3 regions of the Paenibacillus sp. MMS20-IR301 genome follow, and region 3 is predicted to be linked to each of the others. Evidence: riboswitches for the same ligand, from Rfam matches in the RefSeq annotation. Region 3 holds a riboswitch; each other region holds the start of a gene.
What was found. A riboswitch is a leader RNA that binds a small molecule or an ion and turns the genes downstream of it on or off. The one in region 3 is predicted to bind cyclic di-AMP.
Positions count from the first base shown of each region.

Region 1 (5,543 bases), 2.5 Mb from region 3:
TATCGTATTTTCCTTCTATTTGTTCTTCGCCGGACATAACCATCCGGGCGGCGGTTTTATCGGGGCCTTAATGACATCTGCCGCGCTTGTACTGATGGCGGTTGCCTTCGGCATGGACCAGGTCCGCAAGGCCTTTCCGGTCAATTTCCGTTTACTCACTGCAGTAGGATTGTTAATAGCCATCCTTACAGCGTCGGGCTCGTTTTTGTTCGGGGCCCCTTTTCTGAGCCATGCTTTCGGCCACTTTGATCTGCCTGTGCTCGGGGATACGGAGCTGGCGACTGCCGTCCTGTTTGATCTGGGCGTGTACCTGGCCGTAATTGGTGTCACCATGAACATCATCTTATCGATCGGAGGGGATAAGTCTTGGAACTCTTAATGGCGGTAGCAGTCGGAATCCTTTTTACTATAGGCATTTACCTCATTCTGTCGAAGAGCCTGCTGCGCATTGTATTGGGTACATCCCTGATGACACACGGTGTCCATCTGCTGCTTCTGACTATGGCCGGACTCAAAAAGGGTGCAGCGCCGGTCCTGGGTACAGGGGCGGATACTTATGTTGATCCGCTGCCGCAGGCGCTGATCCTGACCTCCATTGTCATCAGCTTTGGGGTCACGGCCTTCTTTTTCGTACTTGCATACCGATCCTATCAGGTGCTGGGGACGGATGAAATGGATAGTATCAAGGAGGAGAAGGAATGAGCAATTTATTAGTGCTGCCGATTCTGATTCCCCTGAGTACTGCGGTTATTCTGATTTTTTGTAAGGAGAAGATCCGGCTGCAGCGCGGAATCAGTGCTGTCAGCGGGTTACTGAATATACTCACTGCATTATTGCTGGTTTCACGCGTCCATACTGAGGGGATACAAACCTTACAGATGGGGGGCTGGATGCCGCCCTACGGCATCGTTTTTGTAGGAGATATGTTTGCTGTACTGCTGGTCATGATGGCTTCGCTTGTCAGCTTTGCAATACTGCTCTATTCATTCAGCAGTATAGGAGAGAAGCGGGAGCGGTATTATTACTATACATTCTTCCACTTTTTGCTCGTAGGGGTGTATGGCTCCTTCCTTACCGGGGATATATTTAATTTGTTTGTTTTCTTTGAAGTGATGCTGATTTCTTCCTATGCGCTCATTTCACTTGGAGGAACAAGGCTCCAGCTGCGGGAAACATCCAAATATCTGCTGATTAATATTGTATCCTCAACACTGTTTGTAGCAGCAGTAGCGTATCTCTATGCAGCAGTGGGGACGCTCAATATGGCTCATCTGTCCCAGCGTATTGCTGAAGCCGGTCAGGGGGGCGTGCTGAACGTAATTGCGATGTTATTCTTAATCGTATTCTCTCTGAAGGCCGGACTGTTCCTGTTTTTCTGGCTGCCGGGCTCCTACAGCGCCCCCCCATTTGCGGTCAGAGCGTTGTTCGGTGCACTGCTGACCAAAGTAGGGCTGTATGCAATCATTCGTACATTTACACTGTTATTTGTAAATGATACAGATTTCACACAACCATGGATTACCTGGATGGCGGTAGCCACCATGATCCTTGGCGGCCTGGGGGCAGTGGCTTACAACGATATTCCGCGTATTTTGAATTACAACGTTATTGTTAGTGTAGGTTTTGTAATCTTCGGACTTGCTGCCGGGACCCCCGGTTCACTAAACGGCGCGGTGTTCTATCTGCTGCACGATATGCTGGCAAAAGCCCTGATGTTCATGCTTGGCGGGATGATTATCACCGCTGCAGGGACAGAGCGCCTAGCTGGAATGGGCGGCATGATCAAAAAATATCCGCTCATCGGCTGGATGTTCTTTATCCTGACCCTTGCCTTGGTGGGCATTCCGCCGCTTAGCGGCTTTGCTGGTAAACTTCTGATTATCCGCGGGGCTCTGGATGCCGGCATGCTGGCGTTATCGCTCATTGGTCTGGGATCAAGCTTCCTCGTGCTGTATTCCTTAATCAAGATATTCAGGCTGGCATTCTGGGGCAATGAACCGGAGAAAGAACTGCCACAAGTCAGGTTGAAGCATTCTTCGGCCGTTGCCGCATGCCTTTTGGTGCTTGTAATCCTAATGGGGATAGGATCTGAGGCGATATATACCTATGTATCACAGGCTGGAGAAGTTCTGTCCTCGCCGGCACTGTATATTGAATCTGTGATGAAGGAGTAGAGGGCTATGATGCTGCAGATCGTGCTTAACCTTTTGATTGCTTTCTTGTGGATGTTCATGAACAATAATATTTCCGGTGGAAGCTTCATTGTGGGGTATCTGCTTGGAATTGTGCTTTTACTTGTCATGCAGAAATCACGGAAACAGCCATTCTATCTTAGACGTTTATGGGCAGTGCTGAAACTTCTGCTGATCTTTGCCCGTGAGCTGACAGTATCCAATTTTGTAGTGATTGGTCATATTATCCGGCCGAAACTCAACATACGCCCTGGTATTTTTGCTTATGAGACTGCCTTGACCTCGGCGTGGGAAGTTACCTTGCTGTCCTGCCTGATCTGCTTGACTCCGGGAACATTAACGCTGGATGTCTCAAGAGACGGAACAACCCTGTATATCCACGCTATTGATATTAAAGATGCAGAGGAGATGGCAAGCCAGATCCGAAAAAGTTTTGAGCAGACCATACTGGAGGTGAGCCGCGGATGAACCAGCCCATATTGACTGCTGCTCTGGTAATTCTGGGGCTGGCGCTGCTGGCCTGCGTATTCCGTCTTCTGGCAGGGCCGACCCGTTCAGACCGCGTTGCCGCCCTGGATACGATAGGAATTGATGTTCTGGCAATGATTGCAGTGATCTGCATGCTGCTGGATACACAGGACTTTCTGGAAATCATTCTGGTAATCGGTATTCTTACCTTTATTGGGACAACAGCGCTGGCCAGATATATTGAACGCGGCATTGTGATGGAAGAGGAAGGAGGAGACAGAAATGACACTTGAACTGATAGGTAAAATTCTGGTCCTGCTCGGCGCGATATTCTGCGGGCTCAGCGCATTTGGCTTGATCCGGTTGCCCGATGTGTATCTGCGCTCGCATGCGGCCACCAAAAGTGCAACATTCGGGGTGCTCTGTGTGCTGGGAGGTGCGTTTCTGTACTTTCTGTTCGCTGACGGTACCATCAGTATCAAGCTGCTGCTCGCGATTCTATTTGTCTTCATTACTTCTCCGGTGGCAGGTCATCTAAACGGGCGTGCTGCTTACCGTTCCGGGGTCCCTTTATGGAGGGGCAGCGTCCGGGATGATATGAAATCCTCTATCGAGAAGGATCAGTAAATGCCTGCAAAATAATGATAATTCGCTGAATCCCACATTGGGAGCGGGGGAACCAGGTATCTGGGGTGAATCTCGAATAATTCGAGCAGGGCTATGCTCACTTGAGCCCGAATCCGGCAGCTAACCTCGTAAGCGTACAAGAGAGGAGTCATATGCAATGCCGCATATTGAAGTTAATGGGACCACACTATACTATGAGGTGTCGGGCAGCGGTCTGCCGATTGTTTTTCTTCATGATCATTCGACCTCGCATCGTATGTTTGAGCCGCAGGCAGATTATTTCAGCAAACGGGCTAAAGTGATTCTGTTTGATCTGAGAGGGAACGGGCAGTCCGGTAAAATGGATGTGGAAATTAGCAGAATAGTGGACACGCAATGTGAGGATTTAAAAGGGTTGCTGGACGGGTTATCTATTACTAAGGCTGTAATCGTAGCTTGTTCGAGTGGAGCTGTTCTGGCGCACAAGTTTGCTTATCAGTACCCGGAGCGGGTTATGAACATGGTTTTGGTAGACAGTTATTTTCATAGTAATTATACGGCGGCAGCCGGTAAGGTAAAGGAGTTTCTGGAAATCTGCGCATGGGCGGCCCACTATCTTCCGGCGGAAATGTTCATCCGTTCTTTGCGGATCACGTACAACAAATGGTATGAAGCTTACCGTATCCTGAGGGGTGAGCTATTGCATGAACGGACGACGGAGCTTATTAAGCAGCGCCTGGCCCTGCGGCACACGGATAGCTGCGGGTTCGCGCTGCGGCTGAAGATTCCTGTTCTTTGTGTATCAGGCAACCGGAATGAGTGGGTGCTGGAGCAAGTGAAGAAGGCGGCGGCCCGATATTCGTTTGCACGGTTAGCCATACTTGAGGATGCGATGTACCCGAGCCACCTGTGCCAGCCCGAGCACTTCAATAGGCTGCTGCTTGAGTTTTTACAAGACCAGCATGCATTCGAGCGATCGGCATCCGGGAAGTAGAGGATTGCCTGCTGGATTTCCCGTTCAGGGATCTTGGTCAAATAGGAGCCTAGCCTGTTTACTTTTTTGACAGAGATCCCGCAATGATTGGTACATCTTCCGCAGGCGGCACACACTCCGTATTACCCGCCTCACACCGCCTCACTCCGCATTGCTGCGGAACTGGTTGGGGGTGATACCTTTATACTTTTTGAACACCTGGTAGAAGTATTTCGTGTCATTGTACCCGGACTGCAGCGCGATATCCTCAATCCGCATGCCCGGGTCCTTGAACAGCAGGCAGGCACGCTCGATGCGGACCTTGTGCAGATAGTCGGTGAAGCTGATTTTGAGCTGCTGCTTGAACAGCAGGCTAAGGTAACCCGGGGTAATGTAGATTTCCCGCGCGACAATCTCGCGGTTGATGTCCTTCATATAGTTCTGCTCGATGTACAGCTTGGCCGATTCAAGCAGCTTGTTGCTGTTCTTCTTGGAGGACAAATGCTCGCTGACTCTGAGGGCAGTCTCCAGCAGCGACTGGAAAATATTATCCAGACTGGAGCGGGACAGGACATGAATCAGCTCGGTCAGATTTTGCCCGAACACCTTATTCACGTTGACGTTGTTCTCAATACACAGCTTGTACAGGGCGAAGAACAGCGCGAAGCTCGATTTGATCACCTGGTCCCGCGACACGGTTTCGGGCTGCAGTGCCACATTAAACAGCGACAGCATCTCGGTGATTTCCTCGCTGGAGCCGCTGCGGACAGCCTTCAGCACCTCCTGCTCCTCATGCAGAGGATAGGAGGACTGGGAGGATTCATCATCGAACTCCCCGCTGAACTCGACGATTTTGCCGGTGCCGGTATAGTTCCGGGTGTTAAGCGCCTGTGAAGCCTCCAGGAAGGAACGCCGCAGATGCTGGATGTTATGATCCAGGCTGCCGATTCCGGCGGAGACGGTGAACTTCAGATAGCTTGCGATATTATCCTGGATAATCCGGATATAGCCGCTTAACTCTTCATGATCGAGCAGATCATCGGTGTTCAGCACAAGGACTATATCATCCTGATGTTCAAAAGCGGTACATACGATAGACTCCGGCAGGGATTCCTCGCAGATATTTTTCAGGCCGTATTTGAGCAACTCGGTGTCCTCATGCAGATACTTCTGGTGCAGCTGCTGGAAGTTGTCGATCCGCAGCAGAATCACCCCGTACATCATGTAGGGGAAGACCAGATTGTTCATTTTCAGATTGGCCAGCAGCCGGGAGTAGGAGGAGCTTTCGGTCAGGATCAGCTGGC
Region 1 covers NZ_CP135275.1:606,916-612,458, forward strand. Annotated here, with positions in the region: gene LOS79_RS02430 (Na+/H+ antiporter subunit A) at 1-379, shown strand, start outside; gene LOS79_RS02435 (Na(+)/H(+) antiporter subunit C) at 367-702, shown strand; gene LOS79_RS02440 (Na+/H+ antiporter subunit D) at 699-2,174, shown strand; gene LOS79_RS02445 (Na+/H+ antiporter subunit E) at 2,181-2,660, shown strand; gene LOS79_RS02450 (Na(+)/H(+) antiporter subunit F1) at 2,657-2,953, shown strand; gene mnhG (monovalent cation/H(+) antiporter subunit G) at 2,943-3,287, shown strand; cyclic di-AMP (ydaO/yuaA leader) riboswitch at 3,301-3,437, shown strand; gene LOS79_RS02460 (alpha/beta fold hydrolase) at 3,445-4,260, shown strand; gene LOS79_RS02465 (response regulator) at 4,402-5,543, opposite strand, start outside.
Region 1: linked by a shared signal. The riboswitch ahead of LOS79_RS02460 (alpha/beta fold hydrolase) and the one ahead of LOS79_RS24600 (C40 family peptidase) in region 3 are both predicted to bind cyclic di-AMP.

Region 2 (5,543 bases), 3.4 Mb from region 3:
TGAATCACCTGGTACAGCTCGCTAAGCGTGAAATGGCGCGGCAGAAACTGCCGGGCAATCGTGGTCTGCAGCATCTGCTGCTGAATCCGCAGGTAGGCGTCGGAAATAATATCACGGTGGTCAAAAGCCAGCTCCAGCTCCTCCAGCGCTTCCTGCAGAGTGAACAGGCCGACCTCGCCCGCATCGTCGGAGGCTTGTCTCTGTTCGAGCATCCACTCTTCGACCAGGGCAAAGAACGCATGGCTGATAATCCAGCCGCGCGGATCGCGTCCGGGCTTACTGTAGACCCCGAGGTATTCCAGATGGCCGCCGTCCACGCCGGTCTCTTCCTTCAGCTCGCGTGTAGCTGCACCATAGATCGATTCATCTTCCTGGCAAAAGCCGCCCGGCAAGGCCCACATGCCCGCACAAGGCCATTTCTTCCGCCGGATCAGCATCACTTTGAGTTCCCGCAGCGGGAGTGTCTTCGTGACCGTCTTCCGTTCGCGTTTGGTCAGCGTAAACATGACAATATCCGCCGGAACGCCGTCCGGAGTGCGGTATTTTTTGGCGTTATAGGTTGGTTCCACGTTCTCGCTCACTTTAGATCATCCTTTGCCGCAGCTTTTATTTGCTGTTCGTATCTTTTAATGTACCAAACCTGTCCTTCTAAAATCAACCGCATAGAGCGGTAAAAAATAAAACAACCCCACAAAGTGGAGCTATAGCTACGGATGATTACTCAGGTACTTTGCGGGGACCCCAAAACATAAAAGGGACGGATTCTCATCCGCCCCGGAGGTGCTTCTTAATCGCCGCAGGTGGACGGAGGCGCGTCTGTGCCTGCTTCCACGTTGATTTTATCCGAGACGGTATCCCTGATAACCGAGATGACCAGCTGCAGCAGATAGTTGATATCGCTCTGGCTCTGCTGGAACTCATTCACGACCGGAATGCTGTCAATCTCATCCTGCAGCAATTCAATTTCCTGTTCAATCTTTGCGACCATGCTCACATTCTTGAAGCTCTCAAAGGCCACAATCTCCTTCTGCTTCTTCTTGATAGCAGCTATGAGCCCCTGCACCCGGTCGTGATTCTGGATCTTCAGCTCAGCCTGCTGGAAATGCCGGACCTCTTCACTTGTGGAGATCAGTGCAGCCAGCTCCTTCGCTTTGCCCATAATATCCTCGCGTACAATTAAATCGCGGGTGTTGTGGGTCTCCATGCCGTATGCATTCAAACGCGCTTCTTCCCGGCTCATTCTTCTCGCCCCATTTCTCTATAATTAGAGGACTGCTGCCGCTTCAGCCAGATAGTCCCCTTTGATGTACCAGGTCTTCGTATCGGTAATTCTCACCTGCACCATCGTGCCGACCAGTGACGCCGGGCCTTCGAAATGCACCAGCTTGCTGTCCCGGGTCCGTCCGGCGAGGACATTCGAATTGTTCTTGCTTTCGCCTTCCACCAGCACCTCTGCCACCTTGCCGAGCATCCGCTCATTGCCGAGCCGGCTCTGCTCTTTGATCAGATCGTTCAGGCGCTGCAGGCGCGCGCTTTTGACCTCTGCCGGAACATTGTCTTCCATCGCAGCAGCAGGTGTACCTTCACGTGCAGAATAAATAAAGGTATACGCCATATCATACCCTACTTCGCGCACCAGCGACAGTGTCTCTTCAAATTGTTCCTCGGTTTCGCCCGGAAAACCAACAATAATATCCGTAGTCAGCACCGCATCCGGCACCCCGGCTTTAATCTTACGCACCAGCTCCAGGTAGGCTTCACGCGTATATTTGCGGCTCATTTTTTTCAGCACCGCCGTACTTCCCGACTGCACCGGCAGGTGGATATGCTCCACCAGGTTGCCCCCTTTACCGAGCACATGAATCAGTTTATCGTCAAAATCACGGGGATGCGCAGTCATGAAGCGGATACGCGGAATATCGATCCCCCGCATATCGTCCATCAGATCACCAAACGTGTAGTCGATATCCGTAAAATCCTTACCGTAGGCGTTTACATTCTGCCCCAGCAGCGTAACCTCCTTGAAGCCCTGGCGGGCCAGCTCCCGCACCTCGGCAATGACATCCTCCGGCCGGCGGCTGCGCTCCTTCCCCCGCGTAAACGGTACAATGCAATAGGTACAGAACTTGTCGCAGCCGTACATGATATTCACCCAGGCGCGCAACCCTTCTCTTTTCTTTGGCAGATTCTCAATGATGTCGCCTTCCTTGGACCAGACCTCGATGACCAGCTCCCTGCTGAAGACCGCTTCCTTGATCAGCTCCGGCAGACGGTGGATGTTATGCGTGCCGAAGATCATATCCACGAACCCGTAACGGGTCATGATCCGGTTGACTACCCCTTCCTCCTGGGACATGCAGCCGCAGATTCCGAGCAAGAGCCCCGGCTTCTCCAGCTTCAGGCTTTTGAGATGGCCCAGCTCCCCGAACACCTTATCCTCCGCATTCTCACGGATGGCACATGTATTTAACAGTATAATATCTGCATTATTCCGGTCAGGCGTGGCCTGGTAACCCATTTGCTCAAGCATGCCCTTCATCGTTTCGGTATCATGTTCATTCATCTGGCAGCCGTAAGTAGTAATATGATAAAATTTACCGCAGCCAAAATGCTCCATCTCCGGCAGAATCTCAAAATGGTACAGCACCTCGATCTCTTCCTTGCCGCGGCGCTTGCCTTCCCTATAATCAGGCTGGCTGTTGATCTGCACGTTTCTTCCTTTGATACGGTAGGTAGTTTTGCCTTCCTGCTCACTTATAATCTTGGCGTCGCTGAAATCGAAATATTTGGAGTAATCCTTGCCGCCCTGGCCGGAATTCAGGTCCGGTGGGCTTTTCTTCCCTTTCGCCATTGCAGTATCACATCCTCTGCTGAATTGCTGCTATATGTTAGGCTTTGCTAATGTAAAATTATATCATAGAGCTCCCAAGATAATCCATTATACTAGTGAGACTTGGCGGATATTCACAGGCAGAACAGCCCCGGTGATATGTTGATCACCAGGGCTGCTGTTATCTCCGTACTAAACCTCAATTAGCGCTGACAGTCGCTTGTAACAGCTCACAGGCTGAAGTTGCCGCCGGCTTCTTTTCGGGTCTGCTCCAGTACTGCTCGTTACCCGGAAGATCATCGAACCATTCCGCATCCTCAGGGCAATCAAGGATCATGAATTTGCCGTACTCCTGATCCCGGGACTGGTGATATTTGAGATAGGCTTTGCCTTGCTCGATAGCCAGAATCTCGATTTTGCCGGAGGAATGGCTCATGGAGAGACGGACTCTTTTGCCAAGGCCTGAAGTTCTCGCTTTGGCTTCTTCGACGATCCGGTATACCTGTTCAAGCGGCAGGACGAACTCACGGTTACCGGCAATCGGGCGGTTAATAAAGAAATAATATGGCGTTATTCCAGCCCAGGAGAGGCGGTCGAGCAGCTCACCCAGAACGGCCGGGTCATCATTAATTCCCTTAAGCACCGGCGTCTGATTGACGATAATGGCCCCGGCATCATGCAGATCTCTTACGGCCCGTTTGGCTTCAGGCGTAATCTCGCGGGGATGATTGATATGCGCCATGATATAGATCCGCTTCTCGACGGTAGAATGGGTGCGGATCAGCTCCAGCAGCTCGGGGTCCTGGGAAATCCGCATCGGGTTGAACACGGGCAGCTTAGAGCCGAGACGGATGATCTTGACATGCGGGATGGCCCGCAGGCTCTCAATGATGAACCGCAGCTTGGTGGTCGAGAGAATCAGGCTGTCGCCGCCTGTGAGCAGGACATTGTTGATCTCCGGATGGGCAGCGATGTACTTGATTCCGGCGGTAACATCCGAGGAGGCTTCCTTGACATCATTGCGGAACAGCCGTTTGCGGAAGCAGTAGCGGCAGTAGGCTCCGCAGACCTCGGAGACAATCAGGAGCGCAGTGGTCCGGTATTTATGCTGGCAGCCGTGAACCACATAGTTGGCTTCCTCATCGGATGCGTCCCATTCCCCATACTCCAGCAGCTCGCCCTCTCCGGGAACAACGAGCTTGCGGATGGGATCATCCGGGTCCTCCCAATTAATAAGGGACAGGTAATAGTCGTTTGCCCGGAATACGAACTTGTCCGTAATTTCTTTCAGTCTGGATCTTTCCGCCTCGGGCAGCATTTCCATTTTGTTAATGTCGGTTATGTAACGTACCTTTTGCACATGAATCTCTCCTTTGTTCTCATAATGGCGAGACATTGGGAGCCTTGATGTCAAAAAGCCAAACTGGCAGCCAGCAGGATCTCTCTTAAAAACACAAAAAGAGACCCTTAGCACAAGGGTCTCATGTTATAAGAAACATAAAAAAGCAGACCCATCCACTACTGACGAGGTTAGCTGACGGACTCGGGTAAGATGGTACCCTACATTGCATAGCTCAATGATTCGCCCCAATTGACTGGTTCCCCCGCTTTCCAGCTGGAAATACTGGAAATTAAGCGTAGTTCAAGTATAACCTGCAAAGTTTGCTGAAGTCAAAACTATTGATTTAATTTCAGGCCGGTAATAGAACCGGAAACATCCGTCAGGAGGAACAAGCCGGCAGATTCGTGGTATAGATCAGGGCGTGAGGTCTGTTCAGAGTACTCTATATGACCGCTATCGGGATTTAAGATGGACAGGCCATGAATCGCCCCCCATAATACGAGCTTACCGTGCACCTGTGCCATTTGGGCATGAGGGTAAAAGAGGCCTTCTATATCTGAAGTCAATCGGATTGCCGGCATTTTTAAGAAGAATTCCTTCCGCTCACCAGTTTTCACATCAAATAAAGCCAGTACCGGAGCGGATTTACCGTCACCATAAATCTCCAACTCGCCATCCTCTTCATCATACATTTCTGTCTCAATTTTGCCCCACACCGCGAAGGTATAATCATCTATCCAGGTTACGGGGTAGTCCCAGTCCTCCGTATACTCCCATATGTTATGTACAGTCGGCCCGTCTTCAGCCTCCCAGCAGTTAGACTTCCAGGATGGAAGATGCCAGGCACGGATGCTCCCGACAGGCTGCCAGATCCAGCCCGTGCTAATAATCCATTCTCCGTCTGGTGAAACATGCAGTTTGCCGAAGAAATAATCCAGGTAATGTTCCGTCGCCTGCTTGTCTTCGCTTTCGTATACCGGTGACTCACGGTCAGTCAGCAACGCACCGGTATCCATGTCGACCAGATCGAGTCTGTTCCATTCAGTACCCTTTATGAGGACGGTCCGGTGATCCAGTTCAGCAAATGCCAGAGGGAAAGTACATGTAGTATAATGGTAGTCATCCCGGGACAGCTTCATCACCTCTTGCAGGCTCTGCAGATCATAGACTGCGGCATGCTGGCCTAGCCGGTTGGAAATAGCCGCATACCGTTCGTCCTTAGAGAGAACGATTTGCTGCGGGTGCAGCGGATTAAATTCTGGAATATCCACTTGCAGCAGCTTGACCGCAAGCCCAGAATGCAGCTCAAGCCTCCATAACTCCCCTTCCTCATTCAGCACCAGTAAGGGTACCGCCTGCGTTTCTGTACTT
Region 2 covers NZ_CP135275.1:1,473,916-1,479,458, reverse strand. Annotated here, with positions in the region: gene LOS79_RS06515 (NUDIX domain-containing protein) at 1-581, opposite strand, end outside; gene LOS79_RS06510 (YlbF/YmcA family competence regulator) at 788-1,240, opposite strand; gene miaB (tRNA (N6-isopentenyl adenosine(37)-C2)-methylthiotransferase MiaB) at 1,265-2,851, opposite strand; gene LOS79_RS06500 (KamA family radical SAM protein) at 3,030-4,190, opposite strand; cyclic di-AMP (ydaO/yuaA leader) riboswitch at 4,337-4,478, opposite strand; gene LOS79_RS06495 (hypothetical protein) at 4,508-5,543, opposite strand, start outside.
Region 2: linked by a shared signal. The riboswitch ahead of LOS79_RS06500 (KamA family radical SAM protein) and the one ahead of LOS79_RS24600 (C40 family peptidase) in region 3 are both predicted to bind cyclic di-AMP.

Region 3 (5,543 bases):
CTGGTATCCTTGTACCGGAGTTATTTCTTCTCAGACAGCCAAAGCGCAACATTCGCAATTTCCTCCGGGGCCAGCTTATCCTTGAAGGAAGGCATCTGTCCGCGGCCTTTGGTCACAATGCTGAAAATCTGACCCGCATCATGCTGCCCGCCTTCCTGCTGGAGGCTCGGCCCTACCCCGCCCTGAAGCTGGTCGCCATGGCAGGAAATACAGCTCACTTTGACTGTAGCCTCTGCACTGGCTGCATCCAGCACCACCTCAGGCATGGTCGGCTTGTTCTCTTCGGCTACTTCGGATTTACCGGGCAATGTGAACATTAAGACTACCGCAAAGGCGCAGGCGGCAAAAAACAAACCGCTCATAATCCATTTCTGCATCTGCATCCGTCCCTCCCTGTAAGCTGCTTCCTTTATTATACTGGAAGGTGAAGCGTTATCATAGCATTTGTGACAAAAAAATGAACGGGTATTCTGCGAAATTTTTAGACACATACAATAAGAAGGTTATTTCTCATAAACCATGCAATAAAACGGCTTATTGCCCGTTGGTGTTCTGCGTTCATAGGTATCGGTAATGGTAAATCCGCATTTCTGGTAGGCGCGGATGGCGCGCTGGTTCCAGGTTAATACCTCCAGATCGATCTCCCGCTCAGGATAACGGGCCAGAGCAGCCTGGACGATGGCTTTCATGAACAGATGCCCCATGCCGTGACCGCACAGATCAGGCCGCATGCCCACGCCGAGACGGACTACGCCTTCCATAGGAAACAGCTGGGCGAAGCCGCAGAGAATACCTTGGCCGTTCACGACCGATACATACTGCTCGCTGCGCAGCTGCGGGTCTCCGAATTCAACACCGAGCGCCTGCATCTGCTCCCAGGACATCCAGCCGTATATATTATACGGGGGCCTGTAATTCCACTCACAGATCGCAGCTGCATGCTGCGGCTCCATAGGAACCACATAAAATGTAACAGGAGTACTAATCATAACGGGGACCTCCTTTCAGGAGAGAATACTTCTTGTAATAATTATATACAAAACCAGCAGATTGGACGCAAATAACGGCCGGAAATGCAGAAACTTGACAAACGCGAAAAAATATTTTATGAAACGGCATTATGGGTGTTTGACGGATATAGAGCGGGGTAAGTACTTTTATAGACAAAAAAATAAGCCCTTCCCCAAGATTTCGGCAAAAATCCTGGAAAAGCGCTTATCTTAGAACTGCTTATTGCACATCGTCATTGTCTTCGGAATCTGCAGCCACGCTCTTGTAAGCATCCGTACTCATAATCCGTTTGGCGCCAACGTAGCGGTTGACGTAGTAGCTGTCACTCAGCGAACTGATAGTTACACCACGTGAGGAAGAAGCATGTGCGAACTTGCCTTCGCCAACATAAACGCCGACATGGGAAATGCCTTTACCGCTTGTGTTGAAGAAAACAAGGTCTCCCGGTCTCATCTCGTCACGGGATACAGCCGTACCCATCTGGTATTGGGAACCGGATTGGTGTGGCAGGTCAATACCGATCTTATCAAAAACATACATGGTAAATCCGGAACAGTCAAAACCGCTTGTTGTTGTGCCGCCGGATACGTATTTGGTCCCGATGGCTTTGTCGATCACTTTATCCATTTTGGAATCCGCGAAAGCGCTTCCTGCTCCGATGGTGAAGATGATGGAAAAGCTTAGTACTGCGGCTGCTAACTTCTTCTTCAAAAGTAAATACCCCTTCCAAATGCCTACGAGGTTAGCTTAAGGGTTCGGTTGAAGGTCCCCTATGACCCCTCTTAGAATAGGAGGTCAATTCACCCAAAGTTGGTTCCCCCGTTTCCCTAACTTGTTAGGAAACTCGGCACGACTGTTGATTAGGATTAGCTGTTTATTCAATACATGACAAAACCTTTGTAAAAACAGATTCAATAATTACAAAAATGTTACTAAAATCTCACTGCGATAATTGTAACAAAGACTAGGGCGCTTGGCAATCACTTATAACATATTAATGCATTTTTTTTGCACATTTTAGAGTTATAGGTGCTTAGAAAGACTCATATTTACGTACAAGGTAAGCTACAGGTAAGTTATTTCGAATAATTTATTAAAAATCCGGTGAAAAAGCTGTTTCATGGTTTGCAGAAATGTGTAAAAGGTAGAATAAGGAAAAGGAAAAACCCGGAAATGATTACGGCAATAATCAAGTTCCGGGCCTGTATAAGTTACATTTAGTGTTAGAGGATTCAAAATCCGGGGAAATAATCAAGAGTTCAATCGTAAGCGACAGCCTGATAGGCGGTAGTGCTCATTACCCGTTTGGCGCCAACGTAGCGGTTGGCCCAGTATGCCTGACTCAGCGAACTGATGGTTACACCATGTGAAGTGGACGATTGTGCAAATTTACCTTCTCCGACATAAATACCGACATGGGAAACTCCGTTACCCAGCGTATTAAAGAAAACCAGATCGCCGGCACGCAAGTTACTTTTTGCGACGGCTGTTCCTACGTTGTACTGCGCTTTAGAAGTGCGGGGCAAAGTAAGGCCGATATTTTTGAATACGTATTTGGTAAACCCGGAGCAATCGAAACCGCTGGTGCTTGTGCCTCCGGTTTTATAGGCCGTACCAATTGTTTTAGAGATCACAGTATCCATTTTGGAGTCTGCGAAAGCGCTGCCTGCTCCCAGTGTGAATACCATCACAAGACCCAGCGCTGCTGCGGTGCATTTCTTCTTAAAATTCTGACTTCTCAAAAGATGTACTCCTTCCAAGGCCTGCGAGGTTAGCTTAAGGATTCGGTAGAAGGTTCCCCTATGACCCCTCTAAAGCGAGATCAATTCACCCAAAATATGGTTCCCCCACTTCCCGGTGCAAGGAATTAGGCGTTTTGTGCACCAGAACAGTGACTTGTCAGCAAAGGTTAATTTCATAAGTTACAGGTTAAGTTACAGGTAATGTTCAGATCCATCTTAAAGATTACAAATTTGTTACTAGTAGTACAGGCATCATTGTACCAAAGGATTTACAGTTTTGCAAATGCAGCGGCTGGGCCCGTACAAAAAAAGAGTCTTGCGCCCTTTGAGGGAGGCAATGACTCTTGTAGTATGCCATTTTAACAGCAGATTATTGTGGAAATGATTTACTGGACCAGAGATGATACTGTGCGGCGATTCCCCACATTTTGAATAAGGTAGAGGGCAGGAAGGCTCCCTGGCGCAGCAGAAGGGCCGGCAGGCCCGGACAAAGGATGGCAGAGGCACTGCAGAGGATCAGAGTTAACAGACTGCCTGCTCCCATGACTGCCGAGATGAGAATAGACTTCAGCAGTACCTTCAGGCAGATCAGCAGAGAAGCGAACATGCCGCTGCCGGCGGTATAGCCAAACTGCATATAGAGCAGCAGCTTGCGGATGAGGAAGAGGTAGATGAGCCAGCCCAGGACGTAAGGCGCCAGCAGAAGCAGCTGCGGATAATTAAGAATGCCGCTGACAAGCAGCGGGTACATAGCGGGAAGCAGCCAATAGAGCGGGAGAAGGATGAGCGCCCATTCTACGAGACTGAACAGCAGCACCGGGAGCCCATAACGCTTCATTCCGGGAAAAAAGAACAGCCCGCGCGCCCCCGCGCGTTCCTGATGAAGCTCATGCAGCAGCCCTGCCCGGATAAAGGGGGACAGCAGCAGCCGCAGAAGGGACAGTCCCAGCAGCAGCCACAGCCACCGCAGCACAGCAGGGTCACTGTACAGGGCTGTGCGCCCCTCAATGTAATACAGCAGCCTGCCCATTCCGCTGCCGCCGGCGCTGGCATCCGGATAACGCAGCAGTACCGGAACGACCGCGCTTTTGATGAATTTGTACATAAAGTAGCCCCAGAATAGCCGGTAAATGAATAGCAGAATCAGTATATAAAATTGCTCTTTCATGCTGTGCCAACCGCGGGTTATTGAACTTTTCACAATCTTTCACCTCACCAGACCAGAGTTCCGAGCAGGGTTTCAAGCAGTGTAGTGATACTGACAGTCCAGCGGGAAAGCTTGCTGTATTCAAGCTCTGCCATCCTGAAATTGTTAAGATGCTTACTTTCCAGCAGGATGGAATGCTCCGGATCAACCTCCGCGGAGACCAGCGGCGCTTTGTAGGATAGCTCGAAGGTAGTGCTCTTGCCCGCACCGTTCCAGTATTGCTGTACGGTATATCCGTCCGAGAAGGTGAATTTCACAGGAACATCTGCATAATGGCTGCCCTGGTTGCTTACATCCACAACAGCATCATACTGCAGGCCATCTCCTTCGCTGCTGCGCTTGACAGAGAGCGAGATGTCATCTACTGCAAAGTCAGGAGCGCCTCCGCCATATACATACTGGTCAAAGTAAGTCTGCCAAGACTGCTTGGTCACTTTCTCCACAACCTTTTGGAAGTCGGCGGTGGTAGGATGCTTGAAGCGGTATTTACGGGCATAAGCCGCAAGAATGGCATCCATATTTTTGGTTCCGGTAAGCCGTTCAATATCCTTCAGCACCAGCTTGCCCCGGATATATACATTCCGTGTATAGGCTTCATCCCCGCTGTACTTCCAGGTTGCAAGCTTGAGCGGCTGAGCGGAGGTGACCAGGCTCGACTGCAGCGGAAGGCTTGAAGCTACGCCGTATTCCTGTTCCATCAGCCGGTCTTCGGCATAGGAGGTGAAGCTCTCATCCAGCCAGGCTTCCTCGAATTCATTGCTGGCAACCATGCCATAGAAGAACTGATGGCCGATTTCATGGATTACTGTGCGCTCAAGTGTAGTGCCCGGCGATGCCTCTGCTGCGCCGAAGGCCGTAATCAGCGTCGGGTACTCCATGCCTCCGGCCCCGTTGCCTGACTCAGGCGGGACTACAATGGACAAGGTGGAGTAGGGATAAGGCCCGTACCATTTGCTGAAAGCCGTGAGGGCAGCCTCAGCAGCCTGGAAGTAGCGCTCCTGGAGATCCTTATGCAGCGGGTCCAAATAGAGCTTAATCCGTACCCCGGGCACCTGCGGCGCCGAGAAGGCCTTCTCGGCGACAATGAAATCCGGTGATGCCGCCCAGGCGAAATCATGAACATCATCAGCGTAGAACTGATAGATCTTGCGGTCGCCGGCCAGCTTCGCATTCTTCACCGGGAACCCGGTTGCAGCAACCGTGTAACGGGACGGAACGGAGATGGTTACGTTGTAGATGCCGAAGTCACTGTAGAATTCGGAGGTGCCGTGATACTGATGCAGATTCCAGCCTTCCTCCCTCAGCCCCCGGGTGCCGGCAGGCTCGTAGACGCTAATCTTGGGGAACCATTGCCCGGCCATAACGAAGTTACCTGCAGTGCCCATGCGGGCGAATATTTTGGGCAGCTTGACCTCAAACTTAAGCTTTAGCGTAACGCTCTCACCGCTGTTTACCGGCTGGGGCAGATGGACCTTGAGCAGGGTTGTATCCTGTACATTGCCGTCGTCAGGCTGAACATACTGAGTGCGCTGCATAAGTGAAACTCCCTCAGAGGTGCGCAGATCTGTCAGGGTAAGGCTGCC
Region 3 covers NZ_CP135275.1:5,763,651-5,769,193, reverse strand. Annotated here, with positions in the region: gene LOS79_RS24610 (c-type cytochrome) at 21-377, opposite strand; gene LOS79_RS24605 (GNAT family N-acetyltransferase) at 504-989, opposite strand; gene LOS79_RS24600 (C40 family peptidase) at 1,231-1,722, opposite strand; cyclic di-AMP (ydaO/yuaA leader) riboswitch at 1,728-1,871, opposite strand; gene LOS79_RS24595 (C40 family peptidase) at 2,271-2,699, opposite strand; cyclic di-AMP (ydaO/yuaA leader) riboswitch at 2,757-2,895, opposite strand; gene LOS79_RS24590 (hypothetical protein) at 3,124-3,921, opposite strand; gene LOS79_RS24585 (M1 family aminopeptidase) at 3,966-5,543, opposite strand, start outside.